One region of the Salinibacterium sp. UTAS2018 genome, then DNA from elsewhere that is predicted to be linked to it. Evidence: riboswitches for the same ligand, from Rfam matches in the RefSeq annotation. Region 1 holds a riboswitch; the other holds the start of a gene.
What was found. Region 1 has a riboswitch for glycine ahead of ESZ53_RS01155 (L-serine ammonia-lyase). Riboswitches for the same ligand answer to the same signal wherever they lie in the genome.
Positions count from the first base shown of each region.

Region 2: it holds a riboswitch for glycine, as region 1 does, so the genes downstream of both, gcvT (glycine cleavage system aminomethyltransferase GcvT) here and ESZ53_RS01155 (L-serine ammonia-lyase) in region 1, are expected to answer to the same signal.

Region 1 is NZ_CP035375.1:234,378-244,288, forward strand. It holds gene aroA (3-phosphoshikimate 1-carboxyvinyltransferase) at 1-122, shown strand, start outside; gene rsgA (ribosome small subunit-dependent GTPase A) at 125-1,186, shown strand; gene ESZ53_RS01135 (inositol monophosphatase family protein) at 1,189-1,980, shown strand; gene ESZ53_RS01140 (septum formation family protein) at 2,076-2,576, shown strand; gene ESZ53_RS01145 (bifunctional alpha/beta hydrolase/OsmC family protein) at 2,736-4,046, shown strand; gene ESZ53_RS01150 (siderophore-interacting protein) at 4,119-4,946, shown strand; glycine riboswitch at 5,079-5,174, shown strand; gene ESZ53_RS01155 (L-serine ammonia-lyase) at 5,379-6,770, shown strand; gene ESZ53_RS01160 (pyrimidine reductase family protein) at 6,883-7,626, opposite strand; gene folP (dihydropteroate synthase) at 7,630-8,535, opposite strand; gene ESZ53_RS01170 (DUF488 domain-containing protein) at 8,651-9,013, shown strand; gene ESZ53_RS01175 (SCO4848 family membrane protein) at 9,042-9,260, opposite strand; gene ESZ53_RS01180 (YigZ family protein) at 9,326-9,911, shown strand, end outside.
Region 2 is NZ_CP035375.1:2,823,687-2,833,597, reverse strand. It holds gene ESZ53_RS13510 (APC family permease) at 1-862, shown strand, start outside; gene ESZ53_RS13505 (GyrI-like domain-containing protein) at 1,002-1,478, shown strand; gene ESZ53_RS13500 (VOC family protein) at 1,523-1,945, shown strand; gene ESZ53_RS13495 (VWA domain-containing protein) at 1,974-3,722, opposite strand; gene gcvP (aminomethyl-transferring glycine dehydrogenase) at 3,980-6,904, opposite strand; gene gcvH (glycine cleavage system protein GcvH) at 6,904-7,275, opposite strand; gene gcvT (glycine cleavage system aminomethyltransferase GcvT) at 7,278-8,435, opposite strand; glycine riboswitch at 8,575-8,696, opposite strand; gene ESZ53_RS13475 (Lrp/AsnC family transcriptional regulator) at 8,812-9,243, opposite strand; gene ESZ53_RS13470 (ornithine cyclodeaminase) at 9,375-9,911, shown strand, end outside.

The DNA.
Region 1 (9,911 bases):
TCGAGGGCGTGGAGATCGAGGGCATCGAATCGACCGCTAAGACGCTCCCCCAGTTCCCCGAACTGTGGCGCACCCTCGTCGGCGATGCGCCCCTCACCACCAACACTCTCGGGCTGCTCTAACGATGAGCTGGCTCACCGGCGACGACGACGATGACGACCGCGCCTACAGCGAATACGACGAGAGTTCGGTGCGCATGCGCCCGAACCCGAAGGCCAATAAGCCCCGCAGCAAGATTCGCCCGCAGCATTCGGATGCCATCGAGGGTCGCGTGTTCAGCGTGGACCGTGGCCGCTACGGTGTGTGGGTAGCCGAGGGAACCCCTGAGGAGCGCCAAATCATCGCGGCACGCGCTCGCGAGCTCGGCCGCAACCAGCACGGCAAAGTTTCCGTCGTCACCGGCGACTGGGTTGACCTTGTGGGTGACACGAGTGGCACCGAAGGAACGCTGTCCCGCATCGTTCGCATCCGCGAACGCACCACACTGCTGCGCCGAAGCGCCGATGATACGGATGCCGTAGAACGCATCATTGTCGCCAACGCCGATCAGATGCTCATCGTTGTTGCCGCGGCTGACCCCGAGCCACGACCGCGACTCGTCGACCGCTATCTTGTTGCTGCCTACGATGCGGGAATCGATCCGATTCTGTGCATCACCAAAACTGACTTGCAGGATCCGGCTCCGTTCTTGCAGAATTTCGCCGGTCTTAATCTGAAGGTCATCGCAAGCCGCTCTGACGAGGTTCCTCTCGACGAGTTGAGGGCTGCCCTGGAAGGGCACACGACCGTTGCGGTTGGCCACTCGGGCGTTGGCAAGTCCACCCTTGTCAACGCTTTGGTGCCGGACGCTAACCGTGCCGTCGGACGCGTCAATTCGGTGACCGGCCGCGGTCGTCATACCTCATCGTCGACGATGTCGTACCGAGTGGGTTCCGGCTGGGTCGTCGATACTCCGGGCGTGCGCTCGTTTGGACTCGGGCACATCGATCCCAGCAAGATACTGTCGTCGTTCACTGATCTGGCAGAACTTGCTGAGGAGTGCCCCCGCGGCTGCACCCACTTACCGGATGCTCCCGACTGCGCTATTTCCGAGGCTGTTGCTGCTGGCGCTCTCGGCGAGGTCGGCCGGCTGCGTCTGGACTCATTCCAGCGGCTCATTACGACACTCGGTTCCGCTAGCGTGTAGCTGTGACCGAATACACTCTCGCCGACGATCTTTCCCTTGCCCTCGCTCTCGCGGGCGACGCTGACCTCATCTCCCTCGATCGCTTCACTGCGCTCGATCTCGAGGTCACGACGAAGCCTGACCGCACTCCGGTAACGGATGCTGACAAGGCTGTCGAGCGCAGCATTCGTGCGGGCATCGCCGCTGCACGACCGGGCGACTCGATTCTCGGTGAAGAGTACGGCGAGGCCGGTGACTCGAACCGCCAGTGGATCATCGACCCCATCGACGGCACCTCCAATTTTCTGCGCGGCGTCCCGATCTGGGGCACTCTCATTTCGCTCGTCATCGATGGCGTGCCGCAAGTTGGCGTCGTCAGCTCTCCGGCCCTCGGCAAACGCTGGTGGGCCGCGACCGGTCACGGCGCCTTCGCACAGGCCCGCGATGAAGAGCCCGAGCAGATTTTCGTGAGCAAAGTGGCCGCGTTAGACGCCGCATCCATCAGCTACAACAGCTTGTCGGGCTGGGATGGCGCTGGCCGCTTGGATGCCGCTGTCGCACTCACTCGCGCCACGTGGCGTTCGCGTGCGATCGGTGACATGTGGGCGTACATGTTGCTTGCCGAAGGGGCATTGGACCTCGTGGGCGAGTTTGATCTGCAGCCTTATGACATGGCGGCGCTCATCCCGATCGTGCAGGAGGCCGGTGGCCGCTTCACCTCGGTGGACGGTGAAGAGGGTCCATGGCACGGTAGTGCGCTCGCCACAAACGGCATTCTTCATAACGATTCGTTGAACTTTCTGCGATCTCATTAGCAGTTCACCCCATTTCGTTACCTGTGAAAAGGCTGTGTTCGCTAAGATTGTCGGGTACTAAGCGCGACACATTCACACGAAAGAGACCCACTTTTATGACGACTGAGACAATCTGGCGCCGCTCAATCGCGATCGCCGCGGTTGCCGCCGCCGCTGTAGTCCTGAGCGGATGCAGCATCCTCGACCAGGTCACTGACGAGATCAGTGACGCTGTCGATCCGGGCGCCGGCACCACTCAGGACATCTTCACTCTCGTCGTTGGCGACTGTGAAGTGGGCCACCAGGACGGTGGAGAGGTCTCCAGCACGAAAACCATCGACTGCGCCGAGCCTCACGACGCCGAGGTATACGCTGCTTCATACCTCGATGAAGGCGACTTCCCCGGTGACAGCGTCATCGAAGAGCAGGCCACGAATGATTGCTACGCCGGGTTCAGCAGCTTCATGGGCGTCGAGTACGAAGACTCGGTCTACGACTTCTCTTGGTACTACCCCACCGAGGGCAGCTGGTCAGAGGGCGATCGTGAGATCCTCTGCCTCGTCTATGACCCCGCGGGAAATGAGATCACCGGTTCGCTCGCGGACTCGGGTTTGTAACAGCTCTGTGGTGAATTAGTCACCTTGGAACGGTCGGCGGAGGAACTCTCCTCGCCGGCCGTTCTTTCGTTCCGGGAAGAACACCGTCGCCGCCAGCGTTGCATTGTGTGCCTCCATGCGAAACGCTGGAAGCACGACAGAACAGGGCGGTAACGAACCATGAAGATCGAATTCCCCGGCTCCACCGGCACCATGCTCGCCGCCCGCCTTGACCTTCCCGAGGGATCACCTTCGGCCTACGCACTCTTTGCCCACTGCTTCACGTGCTCCAAGGACTCCTTCGCCGCTTCGCGCATTTCACGCGCTCTCGTCGCTTATGGCATCGCCGTGTTGCGCTTCGACTTCACCGGTCTAGGCGGATCAGATGGAGACTTTTCGAACACCAACTTCAGTTCGAACATTGACGATGTCGTGGCCGCCACCGAGTATCTCCGCGACAACTACCGGGCACCCACCATTCTCATCGGACATTCCTTGGGCGGTGCCGCGGTACTCGCCGCCGCTCACCGCGTTCCCTCGACCCGCGCGGTCGCGACTCTCGGCAGCCCGAGCGATCCGGCCCACATCAGCAACCTATTCGCTGACGCGAGCGCCGAGATCGTCGCCGAGGGCGAAGCTAATGTGCAGTTGGGTGGGCGCCCTTTCCGCATCCGTAAACAACTACTCGATGACATCGCCGCCCAGCCCCAAGCGGCACGCCTGCGCAAGTTGAACGCAGCCCTGCTCGTACTGCACTCCCCGATCGACCAAACCGTCGGGGTTGATAACGCGCGCGAAATCTTCGACGCTGCACGGCATCCCAAGTCCTTCGTGGCTCTGGATGGGGCTGATCACCTTCTCAGCGACCGGGATGACGCCACCTTCGCAGCGAGCGTGATTGCCGCCTGGGCGGCGCGCTACGCTTTCGATCGCTCCGATGTTTCAGCTGGTGTTTCGGCCTCAGCCGCACAGCGCACCTCAGTCCCGGCGGAGCCCGCCCCCGCAACCGCAACCGGCGCAGCACCGAGTGTAAACCCCAGCGCAACCGTGACCGTCGATGGCAGCGCTGTCATTGTCACCGAGAGCGGTCCGGCGCGATACGAGCAGCGGGTCTTCGCTTCCGGCCACGAAATTATCGCCGATGAGCCGCAACCGCTCAGCGAGAACCACGGGGCCGCTCCCTACGATTTCATTCTGGCGGGTCTTGGTACCTGCACCTCGATAACTATCCGTATGTACGCGGACCGCAAGAAGATACCGCTCACCGGCGTCAGCGTGCGACTCATGCGGGAACGAATTGCTGCGGCAGACTGCGACCACTGCACGTCAACTGAGGGAATGGTTGAGCACTTCACGCGCGAACTCACCTTCGACGGCGAACTCACCGACGAGCAACGCGACTCGCTCCTCGTGATCGCCGATAAGTGCCCCGTTCACCGCTCTCTCGAGGGTGAAATCTCGATAACCACGACACTCACTGGCACTCAGTAGCCCAGACAGATACAGTAGTTAGGCAACCCTAACTTTTTAGCGAAATGAGCCGGCGCCCAGCGCCAACCGTTTATGACTTTTGAACGCGAAACCGTCAAGCACCCCTTCGCCTTGCGTCACCTCACCGTGAGTGCTGTGAGCCACCCCACGCCCTCAATCGCTCGCATCACCCTCACCGGAGATGAACTCGATGGATTCGTGAGCGGTGGCCCCACAGACCACGTCAAGGTGTTCTTCCCCGACCCCGCGACCGGCATCCTTACCCCGCCCACCGTGACCGCCGATGGCTTTAAGCGAGCCGGCGACAGCAAAGTTATTTACCGCGACTACACCCCGCTCGGCTTTCGCAGCGACGGGGTCCGTCACGAACTCGACCTTGACTTCGTCGCCCACGGTGACGAAGGAGTAGCCTCCGCCTGGGCTGCACACGCGAGCGTGGGCGACCCGATCATGATTGCCGGCCCGCGCGGTTCGCGCTTTCTGCCTCAGGGTGCAACCCACGTGATCCTGATCGCTGACGAAACAGCACTGCCCTCCGCATCGCGTTGGATAGATATGCTTCCGACGTCGGTCCGCATCACCGCGCTGTTCGATGTTGCCGATGAAAGCATGGAGGCTTACTTCAGCGACGAGCTCAAGGCCCGGATGACCGCGCAGTGGTTCTACCGTCGCGAGGGTCTCGGCCAGCTAGACGCAGCACTCCGCTCGTTGGGCGAGATTGGCGAATCGACCTTTGTCTTTATGGCCGGTGAGGCTGCAACCCTCGTTCCGTTGCGCCGCTATTTGCGTCGAGAACTCGGTCTGCCCAAAAAGCAGGTAACCGCTGACGGATACTGGCGCCGCGGAGTGGCGAACGCTGACCACCATGCGCCGCTCGATCCGACCGACCCCGACGAGTAGAGCCTTTCGTGAGCACGTGGGAGCGCGGCTGGTTACCTGCTCCACGTGCTCTACTGAGCACCTAACCCCCTCCATTTTTCCGGTCAGTGAATTGAGCCCGAGTGTATGCTGAGGGCACAAGTGAACAGCCGTCATTCCGCCGCGGGAGAGTCCTTCCGATCGTGGGTTGGCGCCGTAGGAGCAAACCCTCTCCGGGAATCTCTCAGGCCCCAGTACCGCAGTGGATAGGCAACTCTGAAAAGTAGTCGGCCCAGCCCGACTCGCCGACGGGGCAACGCAACGCCACAAGCGTGCGGAAACTCTCAGGCCCGATACAGAGCGGAGAGGACTCGACGACACCCGCACGACGTTGTGTGGTGAAGAAACGGAGTCACCGTGGCCATTCGCAATCTGACCCCCACCACCGAAGTCCCGACCCCCTCTCTCGAAGAAGTGCCCCTCAGCAGCTTCGATCTCTTCACTGTCGGCATCGGCCCTTCCAGCTCGCACACCGTCGGCCCGATGCGCGCAGCGGCATCATTTGCCGCCGATCTTGCTGAGCACGGGATGCTCGACTCCGTCGCCACAGTGAGCGTGCGCCTCTACGGCTCTCTTGCTGCAACCGGCGCCGGCCACGGCACGATGAGTGCCGTGCTCATAGGGCTCGAAGGCAACCTTCCCGACCAGGTCCTGCCTGCTGAGATGGAAAAGATTCTGGCAAGAATCGAAGAGTCGGGAATGCTCAGCTTGGCGGGGAGTCACGAAGTACCGTTGCGCGAGTCCGGGATTGCACTGCACCCGCTGACCGTTCTCGACGGGCATCCGAACGGTATGCGTTTTGCCGCATTCTCGGATGCCGGCGACCCCATTCTCGAGGCGACCTACTTCTCCATCGGTGGGGGTTTCATCTATCGGGAGGGAGACAACCGCGATGGCGCCAACGGCCTTGACCACATCGCGGACCCGCTCCCCTTCCGCACGGCAGCTCAGCTACTCGCGCACTGCCGCTCCGAGGGTCTTCCCTTCAGCGGCGTGATGCTGCGAAACGAGCTTGCGCGCCGCACTGAAGCCGATGTGCGCGCCGGTCTGCTGCACATCCGCGATGTCATGGACGAGTGCAAGAACAACAGCCTCGAGCGCACGGGTAATCTGCCCGGCACGCTCAAGGTTCGTCGCCGCGCTCCCGACTGGCACGCGCGACTGCGAAAGGAAGACCCACACCGCGACCCGGCATTTTGGCAGGAGTGGGTCAATCTCGTGGCTCTCGCTGTCAATGAAGAGAACGCCTCCGGTGGCCGTGTCGTCACAGCGCCTACCAACGGTGCCGCTGGCATTATCCCCGCCGTGCTCTTCTACGCGACGCATTACGCTCCCGGCATGAAAGACGCCGACCAGTCGATGAAGGATGACGCTACCGTGCGCTTCTTGCTTGCCAGCGCGGCCGTGGGCGTGCTCTACAAGCGCATGGCATCGATCTCGGGCGCTGAGGTCGGATGCCAGGGAGAAGTCGGCTCAGCATCGTCGATGGCCGCTGCCGGCCTGGCCGAGATTCTCGGCGGAACGCCCGAGCAGGTAGAAAATGCCGCAGAGATCGCGATGGAACACAACCTAGGGCTCACGTGTGATCCCATCGGCGGACTAGTGCAGATCCCCTGCATCGAACGCAATGCGATTGCGGCCGCCAAGGCCATCAATGCCGCAAAAATGGCACTGTGGGGCGACGGAACGCACCGAGTTTCTCTGGATGAGGTCATCATCACGATGGCCGAGACCGGAAAAGACATGAGCTCGCGCTACAAAGAGACGTCGTTGGGCGGTCTTGCCGTCAACGTAGTCGAGTGCTAGGAGCAAGTCACGCGCGACGAGCCTTAGCTGCCGTCGCGCCGGTCCACGCCCCGAGCGACTCGCGCGACCAGCGCGACCTGCGCGAACGAATCCGCGGCACACGCCGACGCTTCTAGGCGCGCGTGTACCTCAGAAGCAGTGTGCCATCCGCTGCACTGAACGCATGGGCCAGCATCATGTCTTGAGGCGTTGCCTCCGCGGCGTCAACGATCCGGCGCGCTGAGCCGCCTTCGAGTCGCGGGCTAATGGTCAGGCACAATTCGTCGACTACTCCCTGCGCGATCATCGTGGCGAATAAAGTCGGCCCACCCTCACTGTGCAATTGCGGATACCCACGCTCGGCCAGCGCATGCTTGAGCTCGACCGTGTCGACTTGGGAGTCTCCCGCGATAATCACGTCTGCCACTTCCTCGATCCGCTTCCGTTGCTCGGCCGAGGCCTGCTCAGTGGTAATCACGAACGGCCGCGTGGCGTATGACTCAAGGTCTTTCGGTTCCAGACGCAGTGATGCGGTCACGATGGCGAAGGGCGGCTGCGCGCTGAGGCCGTTTGCGGTTCGCCAGGCTACTGACTCCTCGTCGAGAGCGAGATTGCGGTAGCCCTCGTGACGCACGGTGCCAGCACCGACGACTATGACATCCGCAAGCCGGCGCAGCAGCGGAAACACTCGTCCGTCGGCCGGTGTGCCCAAGCCGCCCGAGACACCCTCGTGGGTAGCGGCTCCATCGATGCTCGAGACGAAGTTGGCACGCAGCCATGGCTTCGCACGCTCCGCCGCTGCGTAGCTCGCGAGCAACTGCTCATCGGTCAGAGCGACGCCTGCAGTAAGGGGATGGATGTCGGATGCAGCGGCCACGGTCTACCTTTCGTTGGCGTCGGACATATTGTGCTTGAGTTCCGCCGGCTGCCGGAGCCCAAGAATCGCTTCTGCCATTCGCACGGCATCCACGGTCTCCGTTACCTCATGAGCGCGCACGACGCGCGCGCCGTTGAGCACACAGGCAACGGCAGCGGCCAACGAGCCCGCCAGCCGCTCTCGCTTCGGTTTCTCCAGCACCTCACCGATGAAGTCCTTATTCGACAGCGCGACGAGTGTCGGCAGCCCCAAGTCGGCAATCACGTCGAGTCGGCGCGTGAGCTCAAGGCTATGAAGAGTGTTCTTGTTGAGGTCGTGACCAGGATCGACAAAGAGACGGTCGTCCGGAACTCCAGCGTCCATCGCTCGATCAACGCGGCTCTGGAGAAAGTCGCGCACCTCGATAGCAACATCGTCGTACTGTGGACGAGCAAATTGGGTTCGCGGTTGAGCCCGCGAATGCACCAACACCAGCGACGCTTCGCTATCGGCCACGACGCGAGCTAAATCGGGATCGCTGAGTCCCGTGGTGTCGTTGATCACGGTCGCCCCGGCGGCGATGCTGCGGCGCGCCACCTCCGCGTGGAAGGTATCGACTGAGATCACGACGTTGGATTCCTCTCGCAGTGCTTCCACGACCGGAACAACGCGATCACACTCATCCTCAACGCTCAGCGGATCGCCCGGAGCGAACGGCACTCCCCCGATATCGATCCAATCCGCGCCATCATGGACCGCACGCAGAGACGCCGAAACGGCGTCCTCGAGTGCGTAGTTGACGCCGGCATCATAGAAGGAGTCAGGCGTGCGGTTAACGATTGCCATCACCGCCACGCGCTGCGAAAAGTCGAAGGTTCGATCACCGATGGTGCGGCGCGGGTTTCGCAACGGGGGGAGCATAAAACTCATACTCCCTATACTGGGCGACGATACTGACAACTCCATTCGAATCATAGAATTCACAACGAGAAGCTGGCCACTGTCGCACCACGACAGGCCCACGCTCAGTGAGAAAGGGCTGAGGATGACCGACGTGACCATTGCCCGCATCTACGAGCAGCCGCGGGTCGTCGATGGTTTCCGCGTCCTAGTTGATCGCTTGTGGCCCCGCGGCGTGAGCAAGCTGGCGGCACAAGTCGACGAGTGGAACAAAGATCTCGCCCCCAGCACAGCGCTCCGCAACTGGTGGAACCACGACCCCGACTTGTTCGACGACTTCGCAGTTCGTTATCGAGCGGAGTTAGACAAGTGTCTGGAGGTCGCGGCTGCCATCGATCAACTGCGCACCCACCACACGGTGACTCTGCTCTATGCCGCGCGGGATCCCGAGATTAACCACGCGATCATTCTCCGCGACTATGTCTTACGCGCTCTCGCAGTCGAGTAGGCCTGAGCTAGGCGCCCTTCGCGGTGCGCTACGAGCGGGAGAGCAGCAACACGCCGGCGATAACGGATGCCGCAGCAATAGCGAGAGCGATGCCGAGGAGCACTGCGTGGACGCGGTAGAACGCGGTCGTTCCGCCCGCTGCATCCCGAGCTCGCGAGTCACTACTGACTCTCTTGAAGAAGCGAGGCCAGGCCACCACGTTGAACAGTGCACTAACAAAAAGAACGATTGCCGCAAACAACTCCATGCGCTCAAGCCTACGCCCACGCCCCGATTCCCCCGGGCGCGTTGGCTATGCGCGACAATGGTCGAATGCCTGAATTCACCCTTCGCGGAGGACCTGGAGCCAGCGTCCACGCTGAACTCGAGGTGAAGCGTTCCCGCTTCCTGTGCACAGTCGTGCGGGTCGCGACGGAGGACGACGCCCGCGATGTCATCGAACTCGCGCGCAAGACCCACTGGGACGCTCGCCATCACTGCTCAGCCTTCGTCCTTGGCTCCACAACGGAACCGTCACAGGTGCGGCGCTCCAATGACGACGGCGAGCCCTCTGGCACCGCGGGGAGGCCGATCCTCGACGCTCTCACCGGTCGCAATCTCATCGACTGTGTCGCAGTCGTGTCACGCTACTTCGGCGGAACCTTGCTGGGCACCGGAGGGCTCATTCGCGCCTACTCCGATGCTGCGGCGCGCGCTGTCGACGCCGCCCGTGATGCACACCGTCTTGTGGCGCGCGAACGCCGCGATATCTTTCAGTTGTCGCTTGGGCATTCGGATGCCGGACGCATCGAAGCAGAGCTCCGTCACCAGGGAATCACAGTGCTCGGCACGGACTACGGCGCGCGGGCCGTGCTCACGCTAGCGACGGATGCGGGGAGCACCGCTGACCTCGCTGCCC
Region 2 (9,911 bases), 410 kb from region 1:
CGCCGCGGGCCTTTCGCTGTCGATCTTCATCTTCTGGGGATGGGATGTCACCCTCACGATGAATGAGGAAACGAAAGACCCCGACCGCACGCCCGGCCGGGCCGCCACGCTGACCGTCGTGCTCATCGTGACCCTTTATCTGCTGCTGGCGATTTCTCTTCTGATGTTTGCCGGGACCGGCACGGGCGAGTTCGGCCTCGGCAACCCCGACATTCAAGACAACGTGTTCTTCGCCCTCGCTGCGCCCATTCTCGGGCCTCTCGCCTTTATGGTGTCGTTGGCGGTACTCACTAGTTCCGCCTCGTCGCTGCAGTCGACATTTGTGTCGCCTGCGCGCACCCTGCTGGCCATGGGGCACTACGGCGCTCTGCCCAAGAAGTTTGCTGCCGTCAGCCCACGTTTTCTTACCCCGGGCTACGCAGTAATCGTCTCGTCAGTGGTGGCATCAACGTTCTACGCTGTCATGCGATTCGTCAGTGAAAACGTGCTTTGGGACACGATCACTGCACTGGGCATGATGATCTCGTTCTACTACGGCATCACCGCCTTTGCGTGCGTCTGGTACTTCCGGCACCAGTGGTTCGATTCCATTCGCAACGTATTCTTCACGCTGCTCTTCCCACTGGTGGGTGGCATGATTCTCGCCGCCCTGTTCTTCATCACCCTGATCGACAGCATGGACCCGAACTATGGCAGCGGGTCCAGCATCGGCGGGATCGGGTTGGTCTTCCTGCTCGGTCTCACGGTTATCGTTGTTGGCATTGCCGTGATGATCTGGCAGGCCGTCAAGAGTCCCCAGTTCTTTCGCGGAGAAACTTTGTCCATGGATGCTCCCCCCAGCCATCGGGGCCGCAAACGCTGACCTTTCTGAGACCCCAAGCCCTGCGATAGCTCAGAGCGACGACGACACGTAGACCGCAAGGCAATTGCGGCTGCGGCGGCATCCGCCATTGCGAAACTTTGAGTATCGCCGAGCGCGAGCAGATCGTAAAGTGTCTCGTATGTCACCGAAAATCACTGTTGAGACCGTGGCCACGCAACTGGTGGCGGGACTAGATTTTGCCACCACAACAGCAACGCTGCCTGCGGATATGGCTGCCGCGATCGATGATCTCAGGGCCCGCACCGCTGACGCTCACCTCGCAACCACGGGGCCGATAATCGCCGTGTACGCCGAGGAGATGAGACCCAACCTCCCCTGGGCGTGCGAAGTGTGTGTTCCCGTCGCTGAAGCATTCGTCGAGCATCCGACTCTCCGCTCGCACGAACTGCCGGGTGGTGTTGTCGCGACTGCGACTCACGCCGGCAGTTACACCGACCTCAAAGCCACCTACAGCGCCATTTTCGACTGGTTTGCGGAGCACGGCCACACATATGCCGGGGCACCCCGTGAGATATACCTCAACAGTCCGGCAGATGTCGCCGAGGATCAGCTACTGACGCGAATCGAGTTTCCCGTCGTTCTCGCCAGTTTTTAGCAACACACTTTTCGTACACACCGCTCCCTCTGGAAGGAACGACCATGAAGTCCAATCCCTACCTCAGTTTTCGCGACAACGCCCGCGAAGCGCTTGCCTACTACCAATCCGTGTTCGGCGGAACCACGGAAATTCATACGTTCGCTGATTTTCAGGCCAACGAAACTCCGGAAGAACAAGAGTGGGTCATGCACGGGCAACTTGAGTCGCCAGCAGGGCTCACGCTCATGATGGCGGACACCCCAAAAAGCATGGAATACACCCCCGGCGGATCGATATCGATCTCGATTGGGGGCTTCCTCAGCGAAAAAGCAGCGGTTGAGAGCTACTGGGAAAAACTCTGCGACGGCGGCACTATCGACATGCCGCTTGAACCCGCCGTATGGGGCGGCATTTTCGGAATGGTCACGGACCGCTACGCGGTTAACTGGATCGTCAGCATCAGTGACGACAACGAGACCCGCTGACGTCGACTGAATCCGGCCGCCCCAGCGGCTAGGTGCAGTTAGGTCGGCACGAACGCTGACTCAGCGCATCCACAAGCACCTTGCCGAGGTCTTCGGGAACCGTCGCCGAATAGGCGGCACCGCCCGTTGACTGAGCAATCTCCGTCATCGACTCCAAGTCGGTGTCAGGACCGAACCCGATCAGAATCACCGGAACCGGCTGCGTGGGATCTTCGAGCTCCTTCAAGCTCTTCAAGAGAGCGTCGAGGCTGATGCCGTCATCGTCCTCGTTGTAGCCATCAGTAATGAGCAACACCGAGTTGATCTTTGACGGGTCATAATCTTCCTTGACGTGTTTTACCGCCGCCAGGATCGTGTCGTACAAGCCCGTGTAGCCGTAGATCTGATCAGGCAACGACGCGACGACACCGTTAATCTGCGCTACGTGAGCCGGGTCAGAGAGAGGCTCGATCGGAGAAAGCGGTTCCCAGTCTTGGGTTCCGATACGGTTCTGCGAGAACGCCCACACCCCGAGCTCGGCTTCTCCCGAGAATTTCGAGAGCGCTTCGCCCGCAGCCAGTTGGAAGACATCGATACGACGCAGCCCGTTGTTGGCTGGATCGAGCATGGAACCGGAAACGTCGATCACCACGAGCAGTCGCGAACGGAGCGTCAGAACACTCCACGAACGCAGAATCTCGATCTGCACCGCGGCATCCGCTGTCGGCTTGGCCTCAGTGGCAACCTCAGGCACCCCCGTTACACGCAGGGCTCCCCCGCCATCAGCATCACGGAAACCCTCACCCGCCAGCAGCTCGACTGACGATCGCGTCGCTGCGGCGAAAGCGGTGAGGAGCTTGCTGGAGTCATCCGTCTCGGCCGAGTCGGCGGCCACGGCAGAGGATGCATCGGTGCCCGCTGCCCCAGCAGCATCCGCGTCACTTCCCGCTCCCACGATTTCGACGAAGGGGTAGGTGAGCTCGACGGTGCCGTCTGAAGGATAGACCGCAACGACTGGCGAGGACGGCGATGCCGTGTTGTACGCCGCCACTTCGCGCTCGGTCGTGATGACCACGGTCGGTACCGCGGCTTCTGCGGCGAGCTCGAATGCTTCCTCAGTCGACTGCGGGATTGTTTTTCCGATGGCGAGCATGGCGCCGGCGAACTGGCGCGGATCCTCGGCAGAGGACACCGACTTCAGTTGCGCTAAACCAGCGAGGCTGGCCGTAGAAGCTTCGGGATCGGGCAGCAGCGTTGCTACTGTGCCGGAAAGCAATGATCCCCACGACAGGGGTTCGTCGCCCAGAGTTGAGACCTGAGCCGCTGACGTCGCAAGAACGACAGGCGTGCTGGCTACGTAATCCGTGATTTCGAGCTCGGGAGCGGTGCGGCCCAATGACGACGCCATCGACTCGACGCGGTCAAGCCACGCAGCCGAGTCAGGAACCCACGCATCGAGATCGCCCGAAGCACCCGAGGCGAAGAGCGCAGCCGTGTCGGCCGACAGCAAGGAGCGCACTTCGGTGGACGTGCAGTTACCTTCCGCAGCGTCGAAATCTGCGGCAACCGCCGTGAGCGTGGGAGCTATCGACGGATCAGCAGCGATGACGACGGGACGGGTGTCGCTACAGCCGCCCGCAAACGGCGTCACAGCATTGGTAATCCACCCGATCGCACCGAACTGAATGCCGGCGAGAGCAAGAGAAGCAATGGAAACTAGAGCGATGGGTACAAGCCACCAACGCTTCTTCCAGCGTTGCCAAAATGTCTTACGGTGGCGGTGCCGTCGTGTCGTCACTGAGGTCTCCAGTCGGTGAGAAAGCGATATGAGATCGTCGGGTCGACCACTCGCCATACACCAAACGCACACTACAACAACTGGTACGACAATATCCAGCCGCGGCCACGGAAAGTTGAGCGTTCTCGCAGCGCGCCCAATAGAACACTGGTGTCCCACTTTATGGGGACACACAAACGGCGCGTGCACCGTCGAACTGGATCGACTGTGCACGCGCCGTTTTTCGCTAGAAAACTAGCGGGTTCGCCCTCTGTGAACTACTGGGCGAAGGCCTCAATAGGCGGGCACGAGCAGACCAAGTTGCGGTCACCATACGCGTTGTCAACGCGACGAACCGGGGGCCAATACTTGCCTGAAACGAGCGAGCTCAACGGGTAAACCGCCTGCTCCCGCGAATAGGAGTGCTCCCAGTCACCAGCGATCACCGAATGCGCTGTGTGCGGGGCATTGATGAGGGGGTTGTCGTCGGCTGGCCACTTTCCGGCTGCTACGGCATCCGCCTCTTCTTTGATCGCAATCATCGCGTCGATGAAACGGTCGAGCTCGGCGAGGTCTTCGCTCTCTGTGGGCTCGACCATGAGCGTGCCCGATACCGGGAACGACATCGTCGGCGCGTGGAAACCGTAGTCAATGAGGCGCTTGGCGACATCGTTGTTGTCGATGCCGGTCGCCTCCTTAAGCGGACGCAGATCGAGGATGCACTCGTGAGCAACCAAGCCGTTATCGCCGGCATAGAGCACCGGGAAGTGCTCGCGCAGGCGTACTGCAACGTAGTTGGCCGAGAGCACCGCAGCACCGGTGGCAGCCTTGAGGCCCGCCGATCCCATCATGCGCACGTACGCCCACGTGATGGGCAGAATGCTCGGGCTTCCGTAGGGTGCAGCGCTGACCGCTCCCCCAGCGTGAACATACGGACCCGCAGCACCGGTCTGCATGTCGAACGCGGGATGATGCTGGCTCTGAGCCATCGGATGACCGGGCAAGAACTTAGCCAAGTGCGCCTTCGCGACGACGGGCCCCACGCCGGGACCGCCACCACCGTGAGGGATGCAGAAGGTCTTGTGCAGGTTGAGGTGGCTGACGTCGCCGCCGAAGTCGCCAAACCGCGCGTAACCGAGCAGGGCGTTGAGGTTGGCACCGTCAACGTAGACCTGACCGCCCGCATCGTGCACAGCCTGCGTGATTTCACGCACTTCGTGCTCGTAAACACCGTGGGTGGAGGGGTAGGTGATCATCAGGGCGGCGATTTCGCTCGCGTGCTCGGCGATCTTGGCGCGCAAGTCATCGAGGTCAACGTTGCCGAGATCATCACAGGCGACGACAACCACGCGCATTCCGGCGAGCATCGCGCTGGCGGCGTTCGTGCCGTGCGCGCTCGACGGAATCAGGCAGATGGTGCGCTCCGGGTTGCCGTTTGCACGGTGGTAGCCACGGATGGCGAGCAAACCGGCAAGCTCACCCTGGCTGCCCGCGTTCGGCTGCAGCGATGCGGTGTCGTACCCGGTGACCTCGGTGAGCCATGATTCGAGGTGCGAAATCATGACGAGGTAACCCGAGACATCTTCGGCAGGAGCGAAGGGGTGGATGCCCGCAAATTCCGGCCAGCTCACCGCTTCCATCTCGGTCGCAGCGTTCAACTTCATCGTGCACGAGCCAAGCGGGATCATGCCGCGGTCGAGCGCGTAGTCCTTGTCAGCCAGGTACTTGAGGTAGCGCATCATGCTCGTCTCCGAGCGGTGCGTGTTGAAGACGGGGTGCGTGAGGTACTCGCTCGTGCGGTTGAGGGCCTCAGGGATGCTGGCGTCGTCGAGCGGCGTCGTGTAACCGCCCTCCAGCCCGAAGGCATCGGCGAGATCGTTCTCTTGCGCCGCGAGCATTCCGGCGTAGGGCTGCGTCGATACTTCGTCGAAGCTCAGACGTACGGTGTCGGCATCCACTACATAGAGCAGGATGTCGCTCTCGAGCGCTTTGGCGGCAATCGCCTGAGCCTGGCCCTTTTTCGTGACCGTCAGGGTATCGAAGAAAGTCTCGTTCTCGACCGTGAAGCCGGCAGCGGTCAAGCGCGCGGCGAATTTGGCGGTGTCGTGGTGGATGCGCTGAGCGATCCGCTTGAGCCCCTGCGGTCCGTGATACACGGCGTACATGGATGCCATGACCGCCAACAGCACCTGAGCGGTACAGATGTTGGAGGTCGCCTTCTCGCGGCGGATGTGCTGCTCACGTGCCTGCAGGGAGAGACGGTAGGCGGGGTTGCCCGCGGCATCCTGAGAGACCCCAACGAGACGACCAGGCAGCTGGCGTTCGAGACCCTTGCGCACCGACATGTAGCCGGCGTGCGGTCCGCCGAAGCCCATCGGAACGCCGAAGCGCTGCGTGGTGCCCACGGCAACGTCGGCGCCGAGCTCGCCCGGAGACTTGAGAATAGTGAGAGCGAGCAGGTCGGCGGCGACGACAGCGAGTCCGCCGTGAGCCTTGACCGCAGCGATAACCTCGCTGGAATCCCACACGCGACCGGTTGCACCCGGGTACTGGATGAGCGCGCCGAAGCACTCCGGCAGCTCGGGGTTCGCCCCCAACGTGGCCAGGTCGAGCTCGACAAGCTCAATCCCGAGAGCCTCTGCGCGGTTCGCCAACAGGGCCTTGGTCTGCGGAAGCGTGTCGGCATCCACGATGAAAACGGGCGACTCGACGCGAGCGGCACGGCGAGCGAGGAGCATTCCCTCGACAGCCGCGGTGCCCTCATCGAGCATCGATGCGTTCGTGGTGGTCATACCCGCGAGGTCAGCCACCATCGTCTGGAAGTTGATGAGCGCCTCAAGGCGACCCTGCGAGATCTCGGGCTGGTATGGCGTGTACGCCGTGTACCAGCTCGGGTTCTCCAGCACGTTGCGCTTGATGACGGCGGGCGTGATGGTGTCGTAGTAGCCGAGACCGATCATGCTGCGGCGAACCTTATTCGCGCCAGCGAGTGCGCGCAGTTCGGCGAGCGCTTCCCGCTCCGAGGCGGGAGCCGGGATGGACGAGTTTTCGACCGGAGTCTGGTGAATGGCCGGCGGGACCGCGGCCTCCACGAGCGCTTCGAGGCTGTCGTAGCCGACCGCGGCCAGCATGCTGGCCTGGGCTGCGGCATCCGTTCCGATGTGGCGGTCAGCGAAGGTACCGCTGAGGTAGGGGTTGGGCATTATTCGCCTGTCAGTGCGGTGTACTCGTCGAGGCTGAGCATCGACGGGAGTTCGGAGAATTCGATCTTCACGAGCCAGCCTTCACCGAAGGGGTCGCTGTTGACGAGTTCGGGGCTGTCGGCAACCGCGTCGTTGGACTCGACGACGGTTCCGGCAACGGGAGCGAAAAGTTCGCCCACGGACTTGGTCGACTCGATCTCGCCGACAATCTTGCCCTCGGTGACGGTGTCGCCCACCTTGGGAAGGTCAACGAAGACGATGTCGCCGAGCTTGCCTGCGGCGAAATCGGTGATTCCCACGGTCGCGACGTTTCCGTCAACCAGCACCCACTCGTGCTCGGCGGTGTACTGCAGTTCGCTCTTCTCAGCCATGATCAGGCCTCTCTTTTGTAAAAGGGTAGGGAAACAACGGATGCAGCAATGCGACTGCCCCGCACATCAATATGAAGCTCGGTGCCGACCTCACTCGCGTCAGGATCGACGTAAGCCATAGCGATCGGGTGGCCCAGGGTAGGCGAAAGCGCCCCCGAGGTGATGACGCCAACTTCTTTGTCCCCGTGGAAGAGGAGGTAGTCAGCGCGGCCGGCGCGACGACCTTCGGCGGCAAGACCAACGAGCACACGGGCACCGGCATCCGGGCCCTCTTCGATGGCGCTGCGGCCGACAAAGTCGCCCTCTTTGCTGAGCGCCACAACGCGGCCAAGCCCGGCTTGCACGGGGAAGGTGGTGAGGTTGAGCTCGTGTCCATACAGCGGCATGCCCGCTTCGAGGCGGAGAGTGTCGCGGCAGGCGAGTCCGGCGGGAACGAGACCGAGCGGGGAGCCGGCAACCGTGAGCGCTGCCCACAGGGCGGCTGCGGCATCCACGTGGATGTAGAGCTCAAAACCGTCTTCACCCGTGTATCCGGTGCGAGCGATGATGAGGTCGGTTCCGTCGAACGTTGCCACGGTTTCGCGGTAGTACTTGAGTTCGTTAAGGGGCGTTGCGAAGTCGGTGAGACCGGCAGTGGCCTCGAGAATGGCGCGGGAGACCGGGCCTTGCACGGCGATAAGCGCGTAGTCGTCGCTATCGTCGGTGACTACCACGTCGAAGCCGACGGCGCGCTCGGTCAGCGCCGTCGCTGCTGCGAAGCGGTTTCCGGCGTTAGCAACCACCAAGAAGTGGTCGTCGGCAAGACGGTACGTGACGAGGTCATCGATGATGCCACCGGCCTCGTTGAGCAGCAGGCTGTACTTAGCCTGCGCGAGGGCGATGCCCGAGAGCTTTCCGGCGAGCGCGAAATCAAGGTACGCCCCGGCGTCGACGCCACGCACGTGAATCTCAGCCATGTGCGAGATGTCGAAGATGCCGGCGGCGGTGCGCACAGCATGGTGCTCGGCGAGGTCGGAGCTGTAGCGCACCGGCATCATCCACCCAGCAAAGTCGGTGAAGGTGGCACCCAACTGTTCGTGGATGCTGTGCAGCGGCGAGTACTTCACCGCGGCGGGCGAAGAGTCAGCGATTGACGTTGACGAGGGTGATTCATCGGACACGGAGTTCTCCTGGCGCAGGGGCTAGTGAATAGAACTCCCCCTCTGTGATGAGCCTGAGAGCTTCACACACCAAGAATCTAGTGAGCTTTCACCGTCGGCGGAACCTCAGGGTGATGCGAGGTTCTCTTTCCAGAGTGGCCAGTGCGATGCGGTACATGAACCTGAGAGATTGGCGGGGAGGCTTGCTCCTTCGGTGCCGGCCTAGCGCCTGCCAACTTCTGTTGACTCACGCTGGGTTCCCGGCTCTCCCGCATTGTGTTGCGGCCCGATGTTCAGTTGTGAGTTCAGCATAGCAATGCGGGGCGGATGCGCGCGCCGATGAGCACGCTGCGAACAGGCAATTCGCTGCCTTTCGGCCGAGTGGTGCTCGGGTGGTCTACAGCAGCGCGGAGCTGAGCAGCAGGCTCGTTTCGCTGTTCACGACGCCCTCGACGTTGCGCATGCGGGCGAGCACGCGGTCGAAGTTGCTGAGGCTGTCGGTGCGGATGTCGGCCACGAGGTCCCAGCCGCCGTTGGTGGTGTGGAGTTCGTGGATTTCGGGCAGGCCTCGCAATTGACTGATGACAGCATCCGTCGATCGCCCTTCTACCTCGACGAAGGCGATCGCGCGAATGAACGAAGGGTCGCGATCCTCGCGAATTCTGACGGAGAAACCGAGCACCGTGCCGTTACTCACGAGGCGATCGATGCGGCTGTTGACAGTCGCCCGCGTGACGTTGAGGCGACGCGACAGGCTTGCGACCGACTCGCGCGCATCGGCCCGAAGAGCAGCGAGGAGGCGACGATCGAGGTCATCGAGATTGGGCATGACCAAAGTGTATATTTTAGCCCCGCATTATGCATAGTTATTAGCCGAAAATAGCGTTGACTGAGAGTTGTGAATACATAGTGCACATTCGTAACGTGGGAACCAGCAATACTGCAACGAAAGGAGTGAACATGGTTCACTACGTAGACGTCCCGAACATGCGCCGCTGGATCGCCGACACCGGCATCGAACCGATCATCATGGGCATCGTCAGCTATCTCGAGCAGGATTACGCCAAGTGGCCCCAGTTCGACAAGAGCCCGCGCGTGGCCGCCCACTCCAGTGAGGGTGTCATCGAGCTCATGCCCACGAGTGATGGCGAAACGTACGCCTTTAAGTACGTGAATGGTCACCCCGCTAACCCCGCGCTCGGCTTCCAAACCGTCACCGCGCTCGGCATGCTCGCCCGCGTCGACAACGGCTACCCCACCTTCCTCTCTGAGATGACCTTGCTCACGGCACTGCGCACCTCGGCAACCTCGGTCTTGGCCGCCCGCGCACTCGCCCGCCCCGACTCCAGCGTGCTTGCCCTCATCGGCACGGGTACGCAATCCGAATTCCAGGCTCTCGGCTTCCGCGCTGGCCTTGGCATCACGAGCCTGCGCGTGTGGGACACCGACCCTGCTGCGATGGACAAGTTCATTCGCAACGTTGAGCCGCTCGGCTTC